Regions from separate parts of the Fictibacillus sp. 23RED33 genome, predicted to be linked through region 1. Evidence: riboswitches for the same ligand, from Rfam matches in the RefSeq annotation. Region 1 holds a riboswitch; the other holds the start of a gene.
What was found. Region 1 has a riboswitch for thiamine pyrophosphate ahead of tenI (thiazole tautomerase TenI). Riboswitches for the same ligand answer to the same signal wherever they lie in the genome.

Region 1 (4,836 bases):
TAATTCCTGCTGTATCGCATGTTTGTCCGTTCGCCGGAATCTTATCAAGCAAACAGTTCAAACACGGTCCATCTCCAGGTAAAATCGTGTAAGAAATTCCGTAGCTTCCAACACACGCTCCATAAATCCACGGAACTTTATATTTCTGCGCCAAATCGTTAATCAACAACCGCGTCTCAAAATTATCGGTCGCATCCATGATCAGATCGATACCCGAGATCAGTTCTTCTGCTTCCTCAATCCCCATGTCCATCACATGTGCCTGAATTTCTACTTCAGAATTAATCTGATTCAATCTGTTTTTTGCAGCGACTACTTTTGGCAGCTGTTTTCTTGCATCTTCTTCCGAATAGAGCTGCTGACGCTGAAGGTTCGTCCAATCCACGTAATCGCGGTCAACAAGAACAATCCGTTTTACCCCTGCACGAGTAAGAGCTTCAGCGCTTCCTGCTCCAAGGGCACCTGCTCCAACGATGAGCACGCTTTTTGTTCGAATTTTTGATTGCCCTTCTATACCGATCGGGCTAAATAATTCCTGTCTTGAATAACGCTCATTCACTTCACACTCAACCCTTCTAAAGGACTGCTCGCTGTTGCCGTTTCTTTTCTCGGGATTCTTCCCGCTTCATACCCTAACTTTCCAGCTTCTACCGCCATTTTCATTGCAAGGGCCATCTTTACAGGATCCTTCGCACCCGCTACGGCTGTGTTTAATAGCACACCGTCTGCTCCGAGCTCCATCGCAATCATCGCGTCACTCGCACTACCGATCCCTGCATCAACTATAACCGGAACCTTCGTTTGCTCAATAATAAATTTTAAATAGAGCGGGTTAATAATTCCTTGCCCGGAACCGATTGGAGAAGCGGCAGGCATGATTGCATGTGAACCAAGCTCTTCTAATCGTCTCGCGAGGACCACATCATCTGACGTATAAGGAAGCACGATGAACCCTTCTTTTAATAGCTCTTCTGTGGCTTTAAGCGTTTCCACTGGATCCGGCAACAGCGTTTTGTCGCATCCGATGACTTCTACTTTTACCATATCACATAATCCCGATGCTTTCGCCAGTTTTGCAATGCGTACCGCTTCTGCTGCCGTTTTCGCACCTGCTGTGTTCGGTAACAATGTGTATTTTTTCAGATCAAGCATCTCTAAAAAGTTTGGTTGGCTTTCTTCAAAGATGTTCATTCTACGAACTGCAAACGTCAAAATCTCAGAACCAGAAGCTTCTACCGCTTCTTTTTGTGTTTTAAAGTCCGGGTATTTGCCTGTACCTAAAAGTAATCGAGATGAAAAGGAATAGTGTCCAATGTTTAACATACAATCAACCTCCGCCAACAAATCGAACAAGTTCGATCTTGTCGTTTTCTTTTATTTGAGTTTCACTTTGTTTTTGATTATTGATGATCTCTTCGTTTACTTCCGCAATCACCACTTGGTCATGTAAGTTAAGGTGCTTCAGCAGATCTGTGATCGACTGCAAAGAATTTGGCACCATGACCGCTTCTCCATTTATCATAAGTTTCACGAATGATATACCTCGCTTTCAATATGGTCAGCAATCCTTTTTCCAGTTATAGCGGAAAGCAGAATGCCGTTTCGATAGTGCCCCGTTGCAAGAATGAGCCCCTCTTTATGTGGAGAAGGACCGATATAGGGTTGACCGGATAGCGTTTGGGGCCTGATGCCTCCCCATGCTTTTTCAAAATGAGCACCACTTAGTTCAGGAACGATTTGTTTTGCCTTCTCCATCAATTCAAATAGACCTGAAAATGTAACCTCTTCATTAAAGACGTGTGATGTACTTGTCGCGCCAACAAAAATTCGATCTTCTCGCTTTGGAACGAGGTAACAATTTTTGTATTTTACCGTACCTGTGAGTAGTAGACGCTGTGTTTTAAAGGAAAGACATTCCCCTTTTACAGGCACCATTTTTAGTGAAGGCTCGATATCTGAGCTCCACACCCCACAAGCTACTATGACGGAATCAGCATGAAACGTTTCCTTCGTTGTTACGACACCTGTGACTCTGTTGTTGGTTTGGAGAAGCCTAACCACTTCGGTATGCTCTTTTATCTCGGCACCGAGAATTTTTGCGGACTGATATAGGGCTCGAGTAAGCTTAACAGGTGACACTTGAGCATCTTTTTCAAAATAGAGAGCTCCCTTTACAAGTGAGGATAATGCGGGTTCTTTTATGATCAGTTCTTCAGCTGAAAGCCAGAAAACCTCTTCATCTTGATCTCGACGCTTGGCCGCTTCTCTTTTTAAATCATCCGCTTCTTCCTCTGTAAACGCGAGTTCATAAATCCCCTTCTGGATCAGTTCAATGTCTATCCCACAAACATCGAAAAGCTCCTGTGATAAAGGGGTAAAAGAGTCCCGACTTTCTTTTGCGAGCAGATAGAGTGGATGATTGGTCTCAAACTCCATCTCTGCACCGAGCATGCCAGCTGCAGCACTTGAAGCCCTGCTCCCAATTGTTTCTTTTTCAAGAAGCAGCACACGTTTGTTTCGTTTACAAAGCTCATAGGCGATGGAACAGCCGATCACGCCGCCTCCAATAATGATGGCATCATACGTTGTGCGCATCCCACACCTCCAGTTGTTGTTTGTACAGCTTCACCGCTTTTAGTGGTGATTCCGCTTCTAAAATGCCTGACATTACGGCGATTCCAGATGCACCTGTTCCGATGACATTCCGTACGTTTTCTGGTGTAATGCCTCCGATCGCGATGACCGGAATTGTGATTTGATCTACCACACGTTGAAGCTGATCTAACCCTCTTGGCTCCGCATCACGTTTGGAAGAAGTCTTAAAAATATGACCATACATGATGAAGTCGGCGCCGTTTTGTTCAGCATCCTGTGCTTCTGAAACAGAATGGACAGAGCAGCCGAGCATCATTTCAGGCAGAGCTCTTCGCACTTGTGACACATCTAAACTGTGATGTGTCAGCTGAACACCTTTTATACCTGTACAAAGCGCTACATCCACCCGATCATTTGCGATAATTTTAGAGGGAGGCACTCCAGCTTTCTGCAGAAGATGGATAAGATGACTGAGTTCTTTCGCAGACTTTGTTTTTTCTCGTACATGCAGCGCCGTGATGTACGGATGAATGAGTTTCGCTATCTTAACCAACTCTTCATCACTTTGCCTTCCCGTAGTAATTACATGAAGCTGTTTTTCCACAATAAAAAACCACCTCCTTTATGTAGCAAAGAGGTGGTTTCACAGTTTTAAGAATTTATAGCGTAGTATCTGATCCACACACCACTTCCCTACGCTGGTTCTAACCAAATCAGGTTCCAAGGGTCTTAAAGTTCACTTTAATCTCAGCCTTAACAAAGGCACCCCTAGTGGTAATGATTATTTAATTTTATATACTACTATTCTATCGATAAAGGGCTTTCATAACAACCAGTTGCAGAAAATAAGGTACAAAAAAACCAGTCGAAGTAAAATACTCAGACTGGTATTTATCTATTTTCTAGCTTCCTTAATATAAATCTCTACCCTATCACTTTTGTTTTCGGCAGAATCTATTGCATTCAAAAACAAAACGGCATGATTTTTTTGTTTGATGAATCTCACTACAAAGCTTCCTTTTTCATCTGCTTTAGAGGAACCAATCACTTTTCCTACCTGATCGGTAACTGTAACAGTTGATTGAGGTTCTGCCATCCCTGCAATCATTTCCTTTGTCACTTTAACAATGGTTGGAGCTTTAGGCGCAGTTTTATCTGAAACTGTAATAGTTACAACTTTTGACTCGTTGCCCGCTGCATCAGCAGAACTTACTGTTAATAAAGTTCCTACTTTTTGTGATGGGATTTCAATGGTAAAAGCACCATCTTTTGTCGCCTGGCCTTTTGCCAACAACTCTCCACCTACTAAAACAGTAATTGTTGATAGCGGCTCTGCATTGCCCGTTATTATAGTAGTATTATCGCTAACTTCATTAACAAAAGGGATGCTTGGAGCAATCTTATCGTTGTTTACAAAAAGCTTACCAAATTCAGATGGATAGTCATCACTACTGTATGAATAATTCGCTTCGTTTCCGGCTAAATCTATAACTTTTATATTCTTTACAAACCAATCTCCATACTCAGCATCGTTAGGTATTGATATTGAGATGTGCATCAATCCGCTTTCATCCAAATAATCAGAGCTTCCTTTTAACATCTGAGTACCACTTGGACTCACTAATTCAACTTCTATATATGCTGGTACGGTTTGAGAATCTTCAGCGTAAATGGTAAGTTTTGCTTCTTCGTTACCTTTTACTTCTGGTGTATGGAAAATCACTTTATTAATTGTTGGAGGTGTAAAATCAAATTCCGTGTTTTCTACAGAAAACGTATCAAATGTAATTGGATAGTTTTCTGCTGTATACACATTATCTAAAACATTACCTGCAAAGTCTTTAGCGATAATTTTAGAAACTCTCCATTCACCTGGTTCAGTGTAAGGCGGAATTGTAAACTCCCCTAAAAAGATGCCTTCATCGTTAGGAAAAAGGGCTGTGCTCGTTTCTGCTTTACCGGTAGGGCTCGTCATGTAAATCTCAATACTTTCGATACCACTGTTATCGTCACTTGCCGCAACTCTTACTGTATTGGAATCTTCAGTAACCATTGAATCTTTTTCAAATGTTACACTTTCAATCATTGGTGCATTCACATCGTCGTTATCGTTTACAACCAAAAATGTATCAAATCCAACTGGATACTCTTCTTCATAAAACTGATGATCAACATTTCCTGCATTGTCCTGTGTGTATACATTCCATACTTTAAACGTTGAATTTTTCATATAAGATGGAA
Region 2 (4,836 bases), on a different contig from region 1:
ATAACGGCAAAGACATACTTTCTTCCCTTTTTATAAAGGTACCCTGCTACAAATGCCCCGATCATTCCTCCTGGGAAAGCAAGCAATGAACCGATTCCAAATAAGTTACGCAACAAGCCGATACTAAAAGCTATAATAACTGCCGGAATGGGTCCAAGTGTCACACCTGCCATCACGTTGATCGCGTGCTGAACGGGAAACGCTTTTGCCACCCCAGCAGGAATCCAAAACAAATGAGAACAGATTGTCCCAATTGCGACCAACATCGCCATTACAGTAATCTTTTGGACAGAAATCTTCACTTACGATTCTCTTTTGCACGATGGATAGAATGAAGCAGATTAACGGAAGCGGATGTAGGATTTATTGCACCACTGATTGCTGAGATAACTGCAACACCGTCAGCACCTGCTTCAATGACCTTACTCGCGTTTTCAAGTGTGATTCCACCGATCCCAACAAGTGGGACGTTTATCTGGTTGCTGCGAAGTTCTCTGATTAAATCAACTCCTACCGGAATCTTCGCATCAGGTTTTGTGGACGTTTGATAGATCGGACCTGCGCCGATATAATCCGCACCATGTTTGATAGCATCCGCTGCCTCAGTTAGAGTATGTGCCGAAACACCTAATAGTTTACCTTCTGTTTCACGGCGTATGATATCCAGCTTTCCATCTGTCTGACCAACATGAAGGCCATCTGCATCAACCGCCTTCATCAAGTCTAGATCGTCATTCACGATAAAAAGAACATCATGTTCTTGACAAACTTCCTTTGCACGTTTTGCCATTTCTAACTGATTTTGACCACTTAAACAGTTCACACCTTTTTCCCGGAACTGAAAGGCAGTAATCCCGCCTTCGATCGCTTGCAAGAGAATACGATAAAAATCTTCTGGTGAACTGCAGTTCATCGTTCCAGCTACAAAATAAAGTGATAGATCTTGTTCTAAACGTGTTTTAGCTTTGGTTCTCATCTATTTGCCCCTTCCTTCAACATGTGATCTTGCCAGTGGATTGTTTCATGAAATATTTCATGGGTAGTCTCTAACTGAAAAAGCTGGTCAAGAAGATTTTGTTGAAAGCTTCCCGGTCCTTGAGCAGTTTTAACAGCTTCTTCTGCCGCTTTAGTAAGCATTAATATAGCTAATGCGGTTCGTTCTAAGACTGGCATGTTTACTGTCTCCTTTGTGACTTCTTTTTTCAGATTGGCTTGATATAGAGCTACCATTGAGGTAGCAAAGCATCCTGTACCTGTGACATAGGAAAGCATCGGATCACCATGAGAAAGCACGATAGCTTTTTCACCATCTGAAATAACATCCTTACTTCCAGTCATGGCGATAAGACAGCCTGTTTGCTTTGCCGCAGCACCCGCAAGCTTGATCAGATCATCTTCAGAGGTCGCCAAATCACCATCCACACCTTTTCCTTCCCAAGCCCCTTCAGCCAGAAACTGCATTTCCGCAGCATTTCCGCAAATTGTCAGAATTGTTCGGGGTCTGACCCCTTTCAATTCTGAATATTCAAATAATAACTTCTTTATGAGCTCTTGCCTGAATGATGATAGACCTACTCCTACTGGATCAAGGACAACTGGAACCTCAGCGCAAAATGCTTTACGAAGTGCGAGTATCATAGATTTTGCTGAAGCTTCATCTATTGTTCCAATGTTCAGGACTAACGCATCGGCAACCCCTACAGCTTCTTCAACTTCACATGCGTCATGCACCATCATTGGACTCCCTCCTGCTGAGAGGACTCCATTGGCCAGAAAGTTCATGGTGACATTATTCGTTATATGATGAATGAGTGGCTTTTCTGCTCTAATCTGTGAAACAAACGTTTTCCATTCTTGTATCCTAGTATTGTTCATGTGCAATCCTCCTATAGGCAAAATGATTGACCGGTCCATGACCTGAACCAACATCGATTCCATGTTCAATTGCGGTCTGTATATATTTCTTAGCATGCACGATCGCACTATCGACCTTTTTCCCGTATGCAAGCTCTGCAGCCAATGCTGCTGAAAACGTACAACCCGTTCCGTGAGTATTTTTCGTTTGAATCCGCTTCTCTACAAGTTCAATCATCTCTATGCCATTAAATACCAGATCCGAAACAAATTCACCGTTTCCAAAGTGTCCGCCTTTTACTACAACATGATCAGCACCCGAATCAAACAAAACTCTTGCCGCTTCTTCTCTAGCCTCGCTGCTGTTTATCGTTATACCTGTTAATGCTTCAGCTTCAGGAATGTTTGGTGTGACGATCTTCGCTAGCGGTAGCATACATGTTTTCATAGCATGTAATGCTTCTTCTCCTAACAATGTAGCCCCACCTTTTGCGATCATAACTGGATCGACCACTACGTTTTCCCATCCGAATTTAGTTATCATATAAGCTGTTCTCTCAATATATTCACCTGAAAAGAGCATTCCAGTCTTTATCGCATCCGGCGTCAAGTCACTGCCTATAGACACTAACTGAGCTTCTAAACCTTCTATAGAAACTGGATATACGCCTTGAACGCCTGTCGTATTCTGTGCAGTGACTGCCGTAAGGACCGACATACCATACACCTCTAACTCTTGAAACGTCTTTAGATCAGCCTGAATACCTGCACCACCGCCACTATCTGATCCTGCAATCGTAAGTGCTTTACTTACCTTTATCAGTTGTCCCATATTCATCTACCTCCTAATTCCTAATGCAAAAAAAGCCACCCGCTGATTGGCGGGTGGCTTAAAATTTCATTTCATAAAGGAAACTGTTATCCACACCGCTTCCCTACGCCAGTATGAACTGGATCAGGTTCAAAGGGTCGAAGGTCACAACCTTCTCTCAGCTTAAAATAAGCACCCCTAGCGAAAATGACATTATTGAGTTAACACAATCCTACTCATACATAAACAACAATGTCAATTATTTTTAGGTTACGTGTTTCAAAAAGTTTAACCATCTTTAAATACGGGGAAATAATAACTAACACACTATTACAACATAAAAAAAATAGAATTTAAACAATTGTAACAAAGAGCAGCGAACAGAAATAAAAATGACAAATCATTAACATTTTTCCCAAAAGGTGGTGAAAACATAGCACTTTAGATACAATGTATAATTTTTTCAGAATTTTCAAATAAAATGGTTGTCATTAGGCATCTTGCTCAGTATACTAGTAGAAACCTAGAAACATAAAAGGTTAATTGGATAGGGAGATAATTTTAAGGAGGGAAACAGGATGAAAGACAAAAACACTTCTTTTAACAAGAACCAAAATGAGATGGTGCAATACAAACAACAAAAAAGAGACCCATTTGCCTTCAGCCTTATTGCCCAAATGGTATTAGATGAGGCCCTTCACAATTATTACAAAGCGTATTATGAGAGAGAAATTGACATTGCCTTGGATACAAAAGATAAAGAACGTTTTATGAAATTAAGCGCAGAATACAAAGCGTTTCTCAGCTAGTGCTTTAAAACGGCACACCACTTAAAAGGTGCCGTAAAAGCCAAAACACCCTTTCAGCAAACGGATCATCCGTGCTGCAGAGGGTGTTTCTGACGTCCCAGTTACTGACAGGTTAACACATATCTCTTAAGACATAGTTGTCGGTGATTCCGGCTTTTTCTTTTGTTCTGTTTTTCGTCTCCGCCACCATACATAAACCACAATAATTACAATCAGCCAAATCGGTGCTAATCCTAAAATACTCACTACAATTAATGAAATCGCAGACATTAAAAAGTTTACCGTATCCATAAAAAGCACCTTCGTTTTTGCCCACGTATTTAACCCTTCTGTTTGAAGTTCTTGCGCTTTTAAATTTTTCACTTCAAATTGTATCGTAACCGTTGAGTAATCACTTTGATTTTTCAAAAAGTTTAAGCGCCCTTCTACCTGTTCTATCTCTTCTTGTACGGCAGCTAGGTCACCAGATATCTTTAATAAGTCTTCTGTCTTCTGTGCGTCCTTCATAAAAGCCTCAAGACGTTCCCTAACTTGTTGCTTTGCTTTCAACCGTGAAGTCAGATCAACATATTCTTCTGTAACGTCTTCTCCAGTAACATTTTCGTGTGGTGTTCCTTTACTTAAACTTCGAACATCATCTAAAAACACACGAAAACTTTTCATCGGCACACGAACAACCATCACACCAGATTCATCATTCTTTTCACCTATACTAGTAGTAGACTCAACCATATATCCGCCTGTCTTCTCTGCCGTTTCTCGAACAGTCTCCATCGAGCTTTGCAATTTATCCACTGCGATCATGAGATCAGCGTTATAAATTACTTTCCTTTGGTTTTTTAGTTGCTGTTCCGCTTTATCATTATCTGATTCACCATTCCTACTTCCCTCTTCTGATGAACTCTCTACCTTGGCTTCTGACTGTTTCCCACCACTATCTTGATCTATAGCTTTATCACTTTTCGAACTGCTCTCACTGCTGCATGCACTCAACAGAAGTACAGCAACAAATACCCACAATTTCCATTTTTTCCACATATCGTGATACCCCCTTTTTCGCTTAGACGCTTTTTAGAAGAAAAAGGTTTCAGTTCCCAAAAAAACCAACCTATTGAATGATTTTTTCTGAGACATTTTTGTGATAAAATAGTGTCTGATGATTTGTAGTTTGAAAAAAAACCGATTTATGCTAGTATGTACAGGATAAGTAAGTGGTTTACTGGAGGAATAGCATGTCAATGATAGGAAGAAATGATCCGTGCTATTGTGGCAGCGGAAAAAAATATAAAAAATGTTGCTTACATAAAGAAGAGCAAACACGTGAAGTATCCTTCCATCAAGAAGGACTCATCAAATATGCCT

Region 2: it holds a riboswitch for thiamine pyrophosphate, as region 1 does, so the genes downstream of both, thiD (bifunctional hydroxymethylpyrimidine kinase/phosphomethylpyrimidine kinase) here and tenI (thiazole tautomerase TenI) in region 1, are expected to answer to the same signal.

What each region holds. Positions count from the first base shown of each region.
Region 1 is NZ_JACZDX010000007.1:43,694-48,529, forward strand. It holds gene IHV09_RS18385 (MoeB/ThiF family adenylyltransferase) at 1-559, opposite strand, end outside; gene IHV09_RS18390 (thiazole synthase) at 556-1,323, opposite strand; gene thiS (sulfur carrier protein ThiS) at 1,328-1,522, opposite strand; gene thiO (glycine oxidase ThiO) at 1,528-2,595, opposite strand; gene tenI (thiazole tautomerase TenI) at 2,579-3,199, opposite strand; TPP riboswitch at 3,269-3,375, opposite strand; gene IHV09_RS18410 (Ig-like domain-containing protein) at 3,491-4,836, opposite strand, start outside.
Region 2 is NZ_JACZDX010000001.1:690,304-695,139, reverse strand. It holds gene thiW (energy coupling factor transporter S component ThiW) at 1-296, opposite strand, end outside; gene thiE (thiamine phosphate synthase) at 299-976, opposite strand; gene thiM (hydroxyethylthiazole kinase) at 973-1,875, opposite strand; gene thiD (bifunctional hydroxymethylpyrimidine kinase/phosphomethylpyrimidine kinase) at 1,862-2,686, opposite strand; TPP riboswitch at 2,770-2,875, opposite strand; gene IHV09_RS03700 (IDEAL domain-containing protein) at 3,244-3,474, shown strand; gene IHV09_RS03695 (DUF4349 domain-containing protein) at 3,601-4,512, opposite strand; gene IHV09_RS03690 (YecA family protein) at 4,707-4,836, shown strand, end outside.